One region of the Pseudomonas sp. NyZ201 genome, then DNA from elsewhere that is predicted to be linked to it. Evidence: riboswitches for the same ligand, from Rfam matches in the RefSeq annotation. Region 1 holds a riboswitch; each other region holds the start of a gene.
The links. A riboswitch is a leader RNA that binds a small molecule or an ion and turns the genes downstream of it on or off. The one in region 1 is predicted to bind cobalamin.
Positions count from the first base shown of each region.

Region 2: it holds a riboswitch for cobalamin, as region 1 does, so the genes downstream of both, cobO (cob(I)yrinic acid a,c-diamide adenosyltransferase) here and cobW (cobalamin biosynthesis protein CobW) in region 1, are expected to answer to the same signal.
Region 3: it holds a riboswitch for cobalamin, as region 1 does, so the genes downstream of both, ACPFMA_RS18730 (TonB-dependent receptor plug domain-containing protein) here and cobW (cobalamin biosynthesis protein CobW) in region 1, are expected to answer to the same signal.

Region 1 covers NZ_CP187557.1:3,412,358-3,417,723, reverse strand. Annotated here, with positions in the region: gene ACPFMA_RS15160 (CbtA family protein) at 1-670, opposite strand, end outside; gene ACPFMA_RS15155 (CbtB domain-containing protein) at 680-868, opposite strand; cobalamin riboswitch at 966-1,184, opposite strand; cobalamin riboswitch at 1,241-1,441, shown strand; gene cobW (cobalamin biosynthesis protein CobW) at 1,536-2,606, shown strand; gene cobN (cobaltochelatase subunit CobN) at 2,610-5,366, shown strand, end outside.
Region 2 covers NZ_CP187557.1:1,513,047-1,518,412, reverse strand. Annotated here, with positions in the region: gene cobD (threonine-phosphate decarboxylase CobD) at 1-252, opposite strand, end outside; gene cbiB (adenosylcobinamide-phosphate synthase CbiB) at 245-1,153, opposite strand; gene bluB (5,6-dimethylbenzimidazole synthase) at 1,150-1,800, opposite strand; gene ACPFMA_RS06990 (cobyrinate a,c-diamide synthase) at 1,797-3,092, opposite strand; gene cobO (cob(I)yrinic acid a,c-diamide adenosyltransferase) at 3,089-3,700, opposite strand; cobalamin riboswitch at 3,818-4,027, opposite strand; gene ACPFMA_RS06980 (hypothetical protein) at 4,186-4,764, shown strand; gene ACPFMA_RS06975 (PQQ-dependent sugar dehydrogenase) at 4,860-5,366, shown strand, end outside.
Region 3 covers NZ_CP187557.1:4,218,739-4,224,104, reverse strand. Annotated here, with positions in the region: gene ACPFMA_RS18740 (ABC transporter substrate-binding protein) at 1-795, opposite strand, end outside; gene ACPFMA_RS18735 ((2Fe-2S) ferredoxin domain-containing protein) at 792-1,142, opposite strand; gene ACPFMA_RS18730 (TonB-dependent receptor plug domain-containing protein) at 1,283-3,217, opposite strand; cobalamin riboswitch at 3,336-3,537, opposite strand; gene folD (bifunctional methylenetetrahydrofolate dehydrogenase/methenyltetrahydrofolate cyclohydrolase FolD) at 3,630-4,484, opposite strand; tRNA gene ACPFMA_RS18720 (tRNA-Arg) at 4,765-4,841, shown strand; tRNA gene ACPFMA_RS18715 (tRNA-His) at 4,885-4,960, shown strand; tRNA gene ACPFMA_RS18710 (tRNA-Leu) at 5,014-5,098, shown strand; tRNA gene ACPFMA_RS18705 (tRNA-His) at 5,171-5,246, shown strand.

The DNA of each region.
Region 1 (5,366 bases):
AGGCGCTGATCAGGCCCAGGGCCAGCCAGAAACCGGCATTGGTCAGCAACGAAGCGACAATGAACTGCGATTCCAGGGCTTCCGGCGCCAGGCTTTCATGCACTTCCGGCTGCGGCGCGCCGATCACATGGGGAATTGCCAGCAGAATCAGACCGGCGATTTTCAGCACCCAGTTGCCGGCAAACACCATCAGTGCCAGGCCGACAGCGGTGGCAGCGGCGGTGCCAACCCACCAGAACTGGCGCTGGGCCAGGTCTGCGGCCGCAGTGCCGGGCAGTTCCGGTGGCAGGCCGAGGTTCGGCGCCAGGCAGAACACGGCGAACCCGCCCAGGCCCCAAAGCGCGCCGGCACCGATGCTGCGTGGACTGCGCAGGGTGTACATGCCCGCCAGCAACAAGGCGAAGCCTACCGCGACCACCAGGTTGCCGCCGGTGGTGGACAGCACGCGCTGCCAGCCATCTTCCGGCGACCAGGCTTCGGCGTCGTGGTGATGGCTTTCGCCAGCGGCGGCGTCGGCATGCTCGTGCTCATGGGCGGCAGCCGGTGCAGAGCCCTCGTAGGTTTCCGCCTGGAGAATCAGCGGCGCGACCCAGAAGCTTTGCAGCACGGTCAGCAGCAAGGCCGCGAGCAGCCCGGTAAAGCCCGCGGTACGGGCAATGCGAGTGAACATGATGCGACCTCAGTGGCAAGGGAAGGCGGCGCTGTGGCGGGTATCGTGGGCGGCGTTGTGCACCGCTTCGATATGCGAGAAGCCGGCGAAATAGACCAGGCACAGGCCCAGTACCGAGGCGCTGACGGCAGCGACGACGCGTTGGCTGAGGGTGGTGGAGGTAGTGCTGGCGTGACTGGCGGTGGTGGTGACGGGCATGGCGCTTTCCTTTTGCAGTTGTCGTGGCAACAGGCAAGCGCGAAGAACTCCGGGGCATGGAAGTCCAGGAGTGCAACGTCGCCCGCCCACCGCGGGTTTGGTCAAATCGGTCGTGGGCCGGTCTCCGGGCTTTCAAGGGGCCATGGGCCTGGGCGTCTCCTTCCCATGCCGGACTGCTGGCACAGTGGATCAGACGTTTTCCTCGATTACCGTTGCGGGGGCAGCACCGGACTTGCCACGGTCTTGAAGACCACCGCGCACCGGTTTCCCGTTTCACCTTTTGCAATAAAAAGGCACCCAAACGAATTGCGTTAGGAAATCACGCGCGTTGACATCCGTCAATACAGCGGTTGACCGCCCTCCGGGCACTGCGTAGCCTTGCCGGTTCGAGGTTCTCCGACACGGGTCGGAGCTAAGACGGGAACGCGGTGCCGAAGCCGCGGCTGCCCCCGCAACTGTAGGCGTTGAGCCCACCGACCATTGCCACTGCCGGTTATATAAGGCGGGAAGGCGTCGATGGCGTCCCGAGGACACAATGCAAGCCAGGAGACCTGCCTCGACCAGATTCCACATTAACCGGGCGGGGTGATCCGGTGGCGAACGCGTCCAGACCGCACGGTGCCTGGCCTCCGTCCCCATGCCCGCCATGCTGCCAAGGGCATCCGACATGAAAACACTGGCCAAACTTCCCGTTACCATCGTCACCGGCTTCCTCGGCTCGGGCAAGACCACCTTGCTGCGCCATATGCTCGACAACGCCAATGGCCGCCGTATCGCGGTGATCGTCAACGAGTTCGGCGAGCTGGGCATCGATGGCGAAATCCTCAAGCAATGCAGCATCGGTTGCACCGAGGAAGAGGCCAACGGCCGCGTCTACGAACTGGCCAACGGCTGCCTGTGCTGCACGGTGCAGGAAGAGTTCTTCCCGGTGATGCGCGAGCTGGTGGCGCGCCGTGGCGACCTGGACCAGATCCTCATCGAAACCAGCGGCCTTGCCTTGCCCAAACCGCTGGTCCAGGCGTTCCAGTGGCCGGAAATCCGCAATGCCTGCACCGTCGATGCGGTGATCACCGTGGTCGACAGCCCGGCCGTGGCCGCCGGCACCTTCGCCGCCTTCCCCGACCAGGTCGATGCCCAGCGCAAGCTTGACCCGAACCTGGACCACGAATCGCCACTGCACGAGCTGTTCGCCGACCAACTGGCCAGCGCCGACCTGGTGATTCTCAACAAGTGCGACCAGATCGCCCCTGAAGCCCTGGCCGCCGTGCGTACCGAGGTCGAGGAAGAGCTGCCGCCCGCGGTCAAGGTGGTCGAAGCGAGCAAGGGCGTGCTGCCGCTGGACGTGCTGCTGGGCCTGGGGGCCGAGTCCGAGGCCCATATCGACGGCCGCCGCACCCACCATGATTCGCACCATGACGGCGACGATGACCACGACGATCACGACCACGACGCCTTCGACTCCATCTCCCTCGACCTGCCGGAAGCCGACGAAAGCCTACTGCTCGACGCCTTGACCCAACTGGTCAGCGAGACCGGCATCCTGCGCGTCAAGGGCTTCGCGGCGATTCCGGGCAAGCCGATGCGCCTGCTGATCCAGGGCGTGGGCAGCCGTTTCGACAAGCATTTCGACCGCGCCTGGCGCAGCGACGAAGCGCGCATCACCCGCCTGGTGCTGATTGGCCAGGACCTCGATGCCTCGGCCCTCGAAGCGCGGCTGCGCGCGGCCCTGGGCGCCTGATCCATGCACCTGCTGCGGACCCAGCCCGGCGGCTTCGTGCCGGACGACAGCATTGCCGACCTCGGCCAGACCCCGGCCGAACTGGTGATTCTCTGCAGCGGTGATTCGCACCTGGCGTTGCTGGCGGAAGCCGCCCGCGAGCTGCCGGAGGATTACCCCAGCCTGCGCCTGGCCAACCCCATGCAGGTACAGAACCACGCCTCGGTCGACCTCTACGTCGACCAGGTGTTGCGCCACGCCAGGGTGATCCTGGTGTCGCTGCACGGCGGCATCGGCTATTGGCGCTATGGCGTCGAGCAGCTTGTCGAACTGGCGACCCGTGGCGTGAAGCTCATCCTGGTCCCGGGTGACGATCGCCCGGACCCGGAGCTGAGCAGCCTGGGCAACGTCGCAGCCGAGCAGGCCGAGCGCCTCTGGCACTTCCTGCGCCAGGGCGGCAAGGCCAATGCCCTGAACCTGTTCAACTGCCTCGCCAGTTCCTGGCTGGGGCGCGATTACCCCTGGGACGAACCACGGCAACTGCCGCGTACCAGCCTGTATCACCCGCGTCATGCCGAGGCCGGAATGGCCCACTGGCGCGCCGATTGGCACGCCGGGCGACCCGTTGTGCCGATCCTGTTCTATCGCTCCCATCTGCAAGCGGCCAACACCGGTTTTATCGATGTGTTGTGCCAGCGGCTGGAAAACACCGGGCTGAATCCGCTGCCGATCGCCGTGGCCAGCCTGAAGGAGGCCGGCTGCCTGGCCCAGGTCGAGGACTGGCTGGACGAAACCGATGCGGCGTTGATCATCAACACCACCGGTTTCGCCCAGTCGAGCCCGGAACAGCCGCACCTGCGCCCGTTCCGCCGCGATATCCCGGTGCTGCAGGCGATCTGCGCCCAGGACAACGAACCCGGCTGGCAGGCCAGCGAGCAAGGCCTCGGCGCCCGCGACCTGGCCATGCACATCGCTTTGCCGGAACTGGACGGGCGCATCATCACCCGACCGATCAGCTTCAAGGACCTGGCCTGGCGCAGCGAGCGCAGCCAGTCCGATGTGGTCTGCTACCGGCCGCAGCCCGAGCGCATGGACTTCGTTGCGGAGCTTGCGCGGCGCTGGTGCGCGCTGGCGCGCCTGCCCAACCGGCAGAAGCGCGTGGCCCTGGTACTGGCTAACTACCCGACCCGGGATGGCCGCATCGGCAACGGTGTCGGCCTGGATACCCCGGCAGCGGCGCTGAATATCCTGCGTGCCCTGAAACAGCAGGATTACCCGGTGGGCGAGCTGCCGGACAGCGGCACCCGGCTGATCCACGACCTGCTCGGTGGCGTCAGCAACGACCTCGACAGCCTCGACCAGCGCCCGTGCATGCAAAGCATGGCCCTGGATGACTACCTGGCGGCCTTCGCGCAGTTGCCCGAGGCCAACCAGCGGGCGGTGCGCGAGCGCTGGGGCGAACCCTCGGCGGACCCGATGTTCCGTGGCGGGCGGATGATGATTGCCGGCCTGCGCCTGGGCCTGACCTTTGTCGGCATCCAGCCGGCGCGGGGTTATCAACTCGACCAGAGTGCGGTCTATCACGATCCCGACCTGGTCCCGCCCCATGGCTACCTGGCCTTCTATTTCTGGCTGCGCCATGGCTTTGCCGCCGATGCGCTGATCCATGTCGGCAAACATGGCAACCTGGAGTGGCTGCCGGGCAAGGGCGTCGGGCTGTCGGCGGGCTGCTGGCCGGATGCACTGATCGGGCCGCTGCCGAATATCTACCCGTTCATCGTCAACGATCCGGGTGAGGGCGCCCAGGCCAAGCGTCGTACCCAGGCGGTGATCATCGATCATTTGATGCCGCCGCTGACCCGTGCCGAGACCTACGGGCCGTTGCGCAACCTGGAGCGCCTGGCCGACGAATACTACGAGGCGCAGTTGCTGGACCCGCGACGTGCCGTGGAGTTGCAGAAGGAGATCCTGCAACTGGTGCGCGACAACCATATCGACCGCGAGCTGCAACTGGACGGCGCGCTGGACGATGCCGCAGTGTGGCTGCCGCGCCTGGATACCTACCTGTGCGACCTCAAGGAATCGCAGATTCGCGACGGCCTGCATGTGTTCGGCGAGTCGCCCACGGGCCGGCTGCGCATCGATACCCTGGCGGCACTGCTGCGGGTAGCCCGTGGCGACGGTCGCGGAGCCAACGCCAGCCTGCCGCGGGCGCTGGCCCGCGCCCTGGCGCTGGGCTTCGATCCGCTGGACTGCGAGCTGGGCGAGCCCTGGCACGGGCCCCGACCACAATGGCTGGCGAACCTCGACGACGCGCCGTGGCGCACGGCGGGGGATACCCGCGAGCGTCTGGAAATGCTTTCGGCACGCTTGATCGAGCAGACCCTTGCCGGCGAGCCGGCGGTGCCGGACGACGCGCAGTGGAACGATGTGCGCGCGGTGCTGGAGGCGCTGGCCGAGCGTGTTGCGCCGCAACTGGACGCCTGCGGCGAGGCGGAAATGCACGGCGTACTGTCGGCCCTCGAAGGGCGTTTCGTCCCCGCAGGCCCCAGCGGTGCGCCGAGCCGCGGGCGTCTCGATGTGCTGCCCACCGGGCGCAACTTCTATACCGTCGATGTGCGCAACCTGCCCACGGCCACCGCCTGGCGCCTGGGCTTCACTTCGGCCAGCCTGATTCTCGAACGTCACCTGCAGGATCACGGCGACCATCTGCGCCAGCTTGGCCTGTCGGTCTGGGGCACGGCGACCATGCGCACCGGCGGTGACGATATCGCCCAGGCC
Region 2 (5,366 bases), 1.9 Mb from region 1:
CCGCAAGCGCGGCAGGGCCTGGATCGCCGCCTGGGAACCGGCCACCGGCAGCAGTGTGCTGACGCCGTAGTAGGCAGCGGCGGCCTGCTCCAGACCATCATCGGTCTCCGGCAGGCGTGCCCAGGCGCGCAAGGGAATTTCGGGAACCGGGAAGGCCCAGGGCGCGATGCCGCTGGACAGGTCCAGCCAGTCCTTACGGGGGATACCGTAGTGTTCGATCGCCCGCAGCAGGCGGCCACCGTGTTCAAGCATAGAATTCCGCTCCCAGGCACAGCAGCAGCAACCACAGCCACACGCCCTTGCAGACCAGTTGCCAGCCGCGTTCGATGGCGCCGGCGTCCGCTGGCGGGCCTTCGCCTAGTTGCGGGCGTTCGTGCAGCTCGCCGTGATAGACAGCCGAACCACCCAGTTCGACACCCAGCGCACCGGCGCCGGAAGCCATCACCGGCCCCGCATTCGGGCTGTCCCACTTCGGGCCCTGCTGGCGCCAGCACTTCAGCGCCAGACGGGTTTTGCCGAGCAGCGCGTAGGTCAGCGCCACCAGCCGCGCCGGCACATAGTTGAGGACATCGTCGATCCGCGCCGCCGCCCAGCCGAAGCGTTCGAAACGCTCGTTGCGGTAACCCCACATGGCGTCCAGGGTGTTGCTCAGGCGATAGAGCACCACGCCCGGCGCGCCGGCGATGACGAACCAGAACAGCGCAGCGAATACCGCATCGCTGCCATTCTCCAGCACCGATTCGGTGGCAGCGCGGGCCACGGCGGTCTCATCGAGTTCGGCGGTTTCCCGGCTGACCAGGTAGCCGACCCGCTTGCGCGCCTCGTCCAGGTCGCCGCCGCGCAGGGCATCGGCCACCGGCTGCACATGCTCGCCAAGGCTGCGCAGGCCAAGGGCGCAGTACAGCGCGAGAATCTCCACCAGCCAGCCGATATAAGGCAACCAGGACAACGCGGTCGCCAGCAGGGTCAACGGAATCACCGCAAGGAACCAGGCCGTGACGCCATGACTGCGCCAGCCGCGCCCGCCGGAATTGAAGCGTTGTTCCAGGCGCCCGGCGAAACGGCCGAAGGCCACCAGCGGATGCCAGCGCCGCGGCTCGCCCAGCAGCGCATCCAGCGCCACCCCGGCCACGGTCAGCAAGGCCACACTCATTCGGCTTCTCCCCATTGGTTTTCAAACAGCATGTCGGCCAGCGGCCGGGGCGTGGTCCAGCCTTCCAGCGCGAGCATAGGCGCCGGATAGAACTCATGGACCGGGCCGAGGCAGAGTATCGCCAGGGGCTTGGCCCCGGCGGGCATGTGCAGCAGGTCGGCCAGGGCCTGCGGATCGAACAGCGACACCCAGCCCATGCCCAGGCCTTCGGCGCGGGCGGCCAGCCAGAGATTCTGGATCGCGCAGGACAGCGAGGCCAGGTCCATCTCCGGCAGGGTGCGGCGGCCAAAGATATGTGCCTCGCGCTTGTCCATCAGCGCCGCCACCAGCAGTTCGGCGCAATCGTTGATGCCTTCCACCTTGAGTTGCATGAACTCGTCGGAGCGCTGGCCGAGGGCCTCGGCGGTGCGCAGGCGCTCGTCCTCGACCAGGGCCTGGATACGCTGGCGCAACGCGCGCTGGGTGATGCGGATAAAACGCCAGGGCTGCATCAGGCCGACGCTGGGTGCCTGGTGCGCCGCCTCGAGCAGGCGCGCAAGGAGCTCCGGCGCCACCTCGCCACCACTGAAATGACGCATATCGCGACGTTCGCCAATGGCCCGGTAGATGGCCGCTCGCTCGGCCTCGCTGTAGGCGTGCTCGTTCATGGCGCCAGCAGCACCGCCAGCGCAGCGGGGTTGGACGGAAAGTAGAAGTGCACGTAGGAGGCCGTCAGCCGGCCGATACGGTACACCGCTTCCGCGCCGCGCCCGCCATTGGGGCTCTGGCCCCGGGCGATGGGCTCCAGTGCGGTGCTGGTCAGGGAATGGTGATAGGTATGGCCGCGCAGCGTGCCTTCCGGCAATTCCACGCTCTGCAATGCCAGGGCGGCAAGGCGCTTCTGCATGTTCGCCTCGCCCGGCAGGAGGCCGGCCAGTTCGGCCCGTTCGCCGGCGACATCGGTCAGGGCTTCGAGCAGGTAAAGCATGCCACCGCATTCGGCCAGCAGCGGCTTGCCGGCCTGGTGATGGGCACGGATCGCCGCCAGCATCGGTGCGTTGGCGGCCAGGGCATGGTGATGCAACTCCGGATAGCCGCCCGGCAGGTACAGGCTTTCGGCGTCCGGCAGTTCGCCATCATGGATCGGCGAGAAGAAGCGCAGCTCGGCGCCCATCTCCCGCAGCAGGTCGAGGCTGGCGCCATAGGTGAAGGCAAAGGCTTCGTCACGAGCCACGGCGATGCGCACGCCTTCCAGCATGGGCTCGATAGGCCGGGGAGCGGGCTGCTCGAAGGCCACGGGCGGCGGCAAGGAGGACTGGCAACTATCACCCAGGGCCTTGGCAGCAGCGTCGAGGCGCAGGTCGAGGTCGGTCAGTTCGCTGGCCTGGACCAGGCCGAGGTGGCGACTCGGCAACTCGATCCCGGTTTCCCGGGACAGGCCGCCGTACCAGCGCAAGCCTTCGGTCAGGCTGCCTTCGAGCAGTTGTGCATGGCGCAGCGAGCCAACCCGGTTGGCGAGCACGCCGGCAAAGGGCAGGTCGGGCTGATAACGGGCCAGGCCCAGTGCCAGGGCGCCGAAGGTCTGGGCCATGGCGGTACCGTCGATCACCGCCAGTACCGGCACGCCGAAGTGACGGGCGAGGTCGGCGCTGGACGGCGTGCCGTCGAACAACCCCATCACCCCTTCGATCAGGATCAGGTCGGCCTCGCCCGCCGCTTCCCAGAGCAGGCGCCGGCTTTCCTCGGCACCGACCATCCACAGGTCGAGCTGGTACACCGGGGCACCGCTGGCCCGTTCGAGGATCATCGGGTCGAGAAAGTCCGGGCCGCACTTGAACACGCGGACCTTGCGCCCCTGGTTGCGATGCAAGCGGGCCAGGGCGGCAGTGACGGTGGTCTTGCCCTGGCCGGAAGCCGGCGCGGCGATCAGCACCGCCGGGCAATGCCGGGTGTCGCTCATAGTTCGACGCCCTTCTGCGCGCGGATGCCGGCCTGGAACGCGTGCTTGACCATGCCCATCTCGGTGACCGTATCGGCCAGCTCGATCATTTCGTCCTTGGCGCCGCGACCAGTAACGATCACATGCTGCATCGGCGGGCGGGCCTGGAGGTCGGCGAGCACGCTGTCGAGGTCGAGGTAGCCGTGCTTGAGGGCGATATTCAGTTCATCGAGCACGACGAAACCGATCTGCGGGTCGCGCAACAGTTGTCGGGACACTTCCCAGGCAGCCTCGGCAGCGGCGATATCGCGCTGGCGGTCCTGGGTTTCCCAGGTGAACCCCTCACCCATGACGTGATAGCGCACCTGCTCGGGAAAGCGCCGGAAGAACAGTTCCTCGCCGGTGGCATTGCGCCCCTTGATGAACTGCACCACGCCGCATTGCATTCCGTGGCCCATGGCCCGGGCGAGCATGCCGAAGGCCGAGCTGCTCTTGCCCTTGCCGTTGCCACTGAGCACCAGCAGCAGGCCGCATTCGTTGGGGGCATTGGCGATACGCTCGTCGATCACCGCCTTCTTGCGCTGCATGCGCGCCAGGTGGCGTTGGTCACGTTCGGGGGATTCGCTCATCGGGGGTCTCCGCGGGCCACTGACGCCAAGCGGCGACAGCTGAGGGGATGGGGGCACGGAGGGACGCGCTGGCACCGGGCGCAAGGGCCCGGAGAACCGCGCACCACCCGCCGTGGTGCCGTTGACTGTTTGCAGGCCGGTCTCCGGGCTCACGAGCGGATCGCCGGGCGATCCTGACCGGGCGCCTTCCCGGGTTCGAACACCCAGTGGCCATGCGCGGTCTTGACTCGATTTACCGTTGCGGGGGCAGCGCCGGAGTCGCACCGGCTTCCCTGTTTCACCCGGTCGACCTTGCAGTCACGGGGCACCTGAAACACGTCGCGAAGGTTAGAGGGTTGGGCCCGGAGCGTCAATTGGAGACACCCATCACATTGCGACCAACGGCGCAACTTTCACGTTGTGCCACACTCCAAGCCAGTGATATCACATTGCCATGATTTTTCGCTGTAGCTGTAGCTCGTACAACAATGACCAAGGAGAGCAGCATGCAAGGCCTGATCATCAATAATCCTCGCCTGGAGTTCCTGCGTCCGGCACTTGAACGCTGGGGCGAATGCATCGAACGTTTCAACCAGACCCTGGGCGACAACGAAGGTCCGTACTGGCAAGGGATGCAAGGCAACCTGGGGCTGTTTTCGGCGGCGCTCTGGCAGGCCGAGCTGGTGACCTTGCAGGGTTACCAGAGCAAGAAACAGCGGGATGACGGCGACCGCGCCGCGCACTGCGACCTGCTGATCGCCAGCAAGGATGAATCCGCCTACCTGCACGCCCAGCAGCGCTGGCCCAGGGTCGGACGCCTGGACCTGGACGGGGCGCTGCAGGAGACGGCCACGCAGGCCAAGGCCATCGCCTATCCGAGCCAGTTGAAGATCGCGGCACTGTTCGTCAGCCCGAGCAAGCTGGGGCAGCATGCCAGCCCGGAGGAGTTGCAGGACCTGGTGGACGATCTGCAAAAGCACACCGCCTGTGCGATTGCCTGGTGTTTTCCGTATGGGTATCGCAAGTTGCATGACGAGGTGGGGCAGTACTATCCGGGAGTGGCGCTGCTCCTGAAGCAGGCCTGAAATACTTTGGGCTGCCTTGGAGCGGTCCCCGGTAATTGAACCTCCCTGCATGATTCAATCTCTGACTTCTTAGGATCTTCCCAAGGAGTCAGACCATGCCCACCCTGCGCCTCGCCATCCTGCTGGCCATCACCACCGGCCTGACCGCCTGCGGCGAATCCGCCCGCCTCCAGGTCACGGATGGCAGCGGCCCTTCGCCGCAATTGCCGGAGCCGAACAAGACCCTGATCCCCACGGTGAACATCGCCCCGGCGGTGGGCTGGCCCGACGGCAGCACGCCCAAGGCGGCCCAGGGCACGCGGGTGGCCGCGTTCGCCGATGGCCTGGACCATCCGCGCTGGCTGTATGTCCTGCCCAACGGCGACGTACTGGTGGCGGAAACCAACGCGCCGGAGAAGCCCGAGGACAGCAAGGGCATCCGCGGCTGGGTGATGAAGAAGGTCATGGCCAAGGCCGGCGCCGGGGTGCCCAGCGCCAACCGCATCACCCTGCTGCGCGATGCTGACAAGGATGGCGTGGCGGAAACCCGCACGGTATTCCTCAAGGATCTCAATTCACCCTTCGGCATGGCCCTGGTCGGCAATGACCTGTACGTTGCCGAT
Region 3 (5,366 bases), 810 kb from region 1:
GGAAAGGGCCGGGTGACCGGCCAGGTACGCGCGTTTGGCAGCGGCGGTGGACCAGACGGCATCTGCCAGCAGCAGGACATCCGGGTCCAGTTGCAGCAGGGTTTCGGCGTCCACGGTGACGCGCCTCAGGTCGAGGTCGGCGAGGACGTTGCGCCCGCCGGCGCTGGCGATCAGCTCGCTGACGAAACCCTGCTTGCCTTCGCTGTCGAGACCGCGTGTTTCGCTGTCCAGGTAGAAGACCTTGAGTGCCGGGTGCCCGTCGGCGAGCTGCTGCGCTGCCTTCAGGTCGGCATGCTGCCGGGCGATCAGGCGTTCGGCCTGGGGCACACGGCCAAGTAGCCGGCCGAGGGTGCGCAGGTCCTGTTCGATGGCCTGGAAACCGCTTGCCTCGGGTTTTGCCGGGCAGGCATTTTCCAGCAGGTAGCTGGCGATGCCGTGGCGGGCCAGGTCGCGACGCGGGCCGACGCCGTCGCGGAAGGCGCTTTGAAAACCACCGATCACCAGATCGTAGCGTCCGGCATACAACACTTCCGGCGAGGGATATTTGTGCGACAACAGCGGCACGCCGCGATAGTGATTGGCGGCCAGGGCGCTGGCGTCGTCATCTATATAGCTCACCGCCGCCAGGGCCGGACCGGCTTCCAGGGCCAGGACCATGTCGGCTGCGTGCTGGTTGAGGGCGAGGATGCGCTGGGGCGGTGACTGGCGCAGGGCCCAGTCTTCGCCGCAGTTGCGGTAGTCGAGGGCCTGGGCGCTGGTGCCCAGCAGCAGGGCGAGCCAGAGGCTGTGTTTCATTGGGTACCTCGCTCGAGCAGCAGGTCCTTGACCGGTTGCCCGCCGACCAGATGCTCGCGGGCAAAGCGCCGGGCGTCCTCGTGGCTGGCGATGCGGTACCAGCAACGGTCCGGATAGACCGTGGCGATAGGCCCGAGGTTGCAGGGGAACTGGCAATGGGTACGGGTCAGCAGCACGCCGTTTTTCGTCTCGATCCGGTCGGCGGCGAGCAGCTCGTTGCGTACCGTCTTCCACACCTTCAGCGCCCCGCGCAGGGTACAGCGCGGGCCGGTGCAGAGCATGACGTGGCGGGCATGTTCGGGGATATGCGACCAGTCGGGGTGGGTGGGTATGTCCTGTTCGTTCATGGTGTTTCCTTGGTAAAGCATCGCTGGCAAGCCAGCTCCCACAGGTTCAGCACAAAGTTTGAGACCTGTGCAGTACCTGTGGGAGCTGGCTTGTCGGACCGCCGCACCGCAGCGATGAGGCCATCAGTCACAGCACAAAATCAGAAGCTGTAGGTGTACCGCGCTTCAGCCGTAAACGGCCTTCCCAGGTTCCCCACCCGACGCGACCCGCTGTCCATGCTGGTGGTGTAGTCCCGGTCCAGCAGGTTCTCCAGCAACAGGGCCAGGCGATGCTGGCGCTGGAGATCGAGATACCGATAAGCGTCGGCATCCACCACGCTGTAGTGCCCGTAGTCGATCCCCCGCGGGCTTTCCACGCTGCCGATATAGCGGATCGCCGCACCGGCGCCCCACATACGGTCGGCGGACTCGTAGCCGACCCGGCTGCGGGCGAAGAACCCGGGGATGTTGTTGATGGTGGCGCCGTTACGCGATTCGCTCAGGTTGCGCGTCATGTCCGCCTGCAGCTGCCAGCGATCGTCGAGCTGCACCTTGCCGTCGAGCTCGAAGCCGCGCACGGTGATTTCGCCGTCGCCGTTGACCCATTGGGTATCGACGAGAGTGATCAGGTCCTCGATGCGCCGATGGAACAGCGTAGCGCTGACACTCCATGGCTGGCCGTCGAGCAGGTTGCTGTAGTCCAGGCCCAGTTCGGCGTTGCGGCTTTTCTCCGGCTTGAGGTTGGGGTTGCCCATCTCGTCGCCGGGCTCGTTGACGTACAACTGCTCGGCGTTGGGCAACTTGTAGGCCGAGCCGAACTGGCCGCGCAGCTTGAGGTTGTCGGTCAGGTCGTACAGCGAGGTGAACATGCCCACGGTGGCGCTGTCGCCACCGCTCAGGTGCTCGCGGCGCACACCGATGCTGGGATGCCAGTCGGGCAGGGCGGCAATCTCGGGGCGCAGTTGCAGATAGAGGGCGTGGGCCTCGGCCTGGTTCTGGTCGATCTTCAAGACATCGTCCTTGCCCTTGAACCACTGGTTGTCGCTGCCGAACACCAGGGTGTGGCCGCCGGGCAGCACGGCTTCTCCCTCGGCCTGCACGCCCCAGTCGCTGAAGCCCCAGTAGTCGTTGTGGTTCTTCACTTCGATGCCGCCGACGCTGGTGTTGTAGACCCGGTTGTAGCGGGTGTCCCAGTCGTTCATGTGGCCTTTGACGAAGTAGCTGAAGTGCTCGTTCAGATGCTGCTGGAAGGTGGCCGTGGCGATCTGCTGGACACGGTCGTTGGTGGTGTTGCGGTTGGCATCGGGGCGCAGGAAGTCGAGGCTGGCCGCGCTGTACTGATAGAACAGTTCCAGGCGGCTGTCGTCGCCGAAACCCTGGGTGGCCTTGGCCCCGAAGGTGTTGACCTCGTAGCTGCGCTTGCGGTCGCTGACCGTTGCGCTGATGGCGCTGCTGCGGTAGGGCTGGTAGCCCTCGGAAATGTTGTGGCTGACATAGGCCAGCAGGCCAAGGTCGCCGAAGCCGTTGCTGAAGATTCGCTCGATACGGGCATCGCCATTGCGTCCGGCGAAGCTGTCCACGCCCAGGTTGACTTGGCCCGAGGCCTCCCGGGACCGCGCATTGCGCGTAACGATATTGATCACTCCGGACACCGCCTGAGTGCCGAACAACAGGCTCTGGCCGCCCTTGAGCACCTCGATGCGTTCGATGGCCGCGGCGGGCAGGGTATCGATGTAGATGCCGCCGTAGAGGCGATTGTTCAGGCGCACACCGTCGAGCATGATCAGGGTGTCGTCGTTGCGCCCGCCCAGCAGCGAATAGGTGCCGTAGTCGAAAGGCCCCTGCTTGGGCGCAACATACAGGCCGGGGACGAACATCTGCAGGACGCGGGTGATATCGGCGCTGGGGCCGGCGCGTTCGATCTGCTCGCGCTCCACCACTTCGATCTTGCTGCCATAGCGGGCCATCTGCGCGATGGTGTCGGATTCCACCGCAGGTGCCGAGACGATTTGCCGATCGAGTTCCAGCGTCGTCGCAAGGGCGCCGCCGTTGCCGCCGAGCAGGCAGCCGATCAGGGGGATGTACCGTGTATTCATTGACTTCTCGAAAAGGACTTTTCGGGAAGCGCACAGGAGGGAGCTGGCGAGCGCGCGCCAGTCTACCGGCTCGTGCCCGCCCACCGCAGGTTTGCCAAATGACTGACGCATCCGTTCTTCAGTCGTGATGCTCCAGGCCGGTCTCCGGGCTTGCGGGTATCGAAGCGCTTCGCCTTCCCATGCGTCTGCACAGTGGCCTGTTGAATGCTTCACTCGCTTACCGTTGCGGGGGCAGCGCCGGACTTGTCCTCAAGGACGCACCGGCTTCCCGTTTCACCTGCCGCGCGGCGGCGGCAGACACCTGAAACGGGCGGCATCTGACCATCGGGATGACCGTTCGTCAACCTGCGCTTTTCGCCCGGGCATAAAAAACGGCACCGCGCGGGGTGCCGTTTTCATTCGCGCGGGCAGGTTACTTGTGCAGTTCTTCCGCGGCGTACAGGGTGTTTTCCAGCAGGCAGGCGCGGGTCATCGGGCCCACGCCGCCCGGCACCGGAGTGATCCAGCCGGCGCGGGGCAGGGCGGTCTCGTAGACCACGTCGCCGACCAGCTTGCCATCTTCCTGGCGATTGATGCCGACGTCGATGACGATGGCGCCTTCCTTGATCCATTCACCCTTGACCAAGCCCGGCTTGCCGGCAGCCACCACCACCAGGTCGGCACGGCCGACGTGGCCGGCGAGGTCCTTGGTGAAGCGATGGGTAACGGTGACGGTGCAGCCGGCCAGCAGCAGTTCCATGGCCATCGGGCGACCGACGATGTTGGAAGCGCCGACAACCACGGCGTTCATGCCGTAGAGGTCCTGCCCGGTGCTTTGCAGCAGGGTCATGATGCCTTTCGGGGTGCACGGGCGGAGCAGCGGAATGCGCTGGGCCAGGCGGCCGATGTTGTAGGGGTGGAAACCGTCGACGTCCTTGTCCGGGCGGATGCGCTCCAGCAGCAGGGAGGCGTCGAGGTGGGCCGGCAACGGCAGTTGCAGGAGGATGCCGTCGATGTTCGCGTCGTCGTTGAGGCGATCGATCAGGTCGGTCAGTTCCTGCTGGCTGGTGCTGCTGGGCAGGTCGAAGGCTTGCGAGATGAAGCCGACTTCCTCGCAGTCCTTGCGCTTGTGCGAAACGTAGACTTGGGAAGCCGGGTCGGTGCCAACCAGGATCACCGCCAGGCCGGGGGTGCGCAGCCCTTGCTGGCGACGTTCAACGACACGTTGGGCGATCTGCTGGCGCAGGCTGGCGGCGATCGCCTTGCCGTCGATAAGTTGTGCAGTCATGACGGGTGATTAACCATCGAGAGAAAAAAAGAGCGCGCATTCTCTCATGAGCCGCGCGCAGGGCAAAGGCGCTTGGTCCGGCAAATAGCCTAAGCCCTTCAATAAAATGAATTTTTTTGAGAAATCTGTTGACGCTATTTCAGTGCGTCTATAAGATGCGCCTCACTTGTCGGGCAGGGCCTAGCACTGGTTAGCAAGGTCGGGCAGAATAAGCGGATTTTGGCTTGTTCGGTACGGCCGAAAGTTAATTTGTAATCGCAAGCGAAAGCAGATTAAATGTGCGCCCGTAGCTCAGCTGGATAGAGCATCCGCCTTCTAAGCGGATGGTCGCAGGTTCGAGTCCTGCCGGGTGCGCCAATCAAAGGCAGCTTTGGCACAAGTAAAAGCAGCATGCAATATGGTGGGCGTAGCTCAGTTGGTAGAGCGCAGGATTGTGATTCCTGTGGTCGAGGGTTCGATTCCCTTCGTCCACCCCATATTCCAGAAGGCGCCTGATGAAAGTCTGGCGCCTTTGCTTTAAATGCTTCACGCGGACGTGGTGAAATTGGTAGACACACTGGATTTAGGTTCCAGCGGCGCAAGCTGTAAGAGTTCGAGTCTCTTCGTCCGCACCATTCAAGCTTTTCCCGTCGCACGTTGAAGCGGGAATGCCGGCAACACCGCGCTGAGAAGCGCGTACAGCTATGGTGGGCGTAGCTCAGTTGGTAGAGCGCAGGATTGTGATTCCTGTGGTCGAGGGTTCGATTCCCTTCGTCCACCCCATATTTTGAAAGGCGCCTGGTGAATAACCAGGCGCCTTTTTCTTTTTTTGGGGCGGAGGCGTGTGGGGCGGGTTCGAGATCATTCGGTCAGCCTGGCCATTTCATCGCTGGTCAAGCCGAG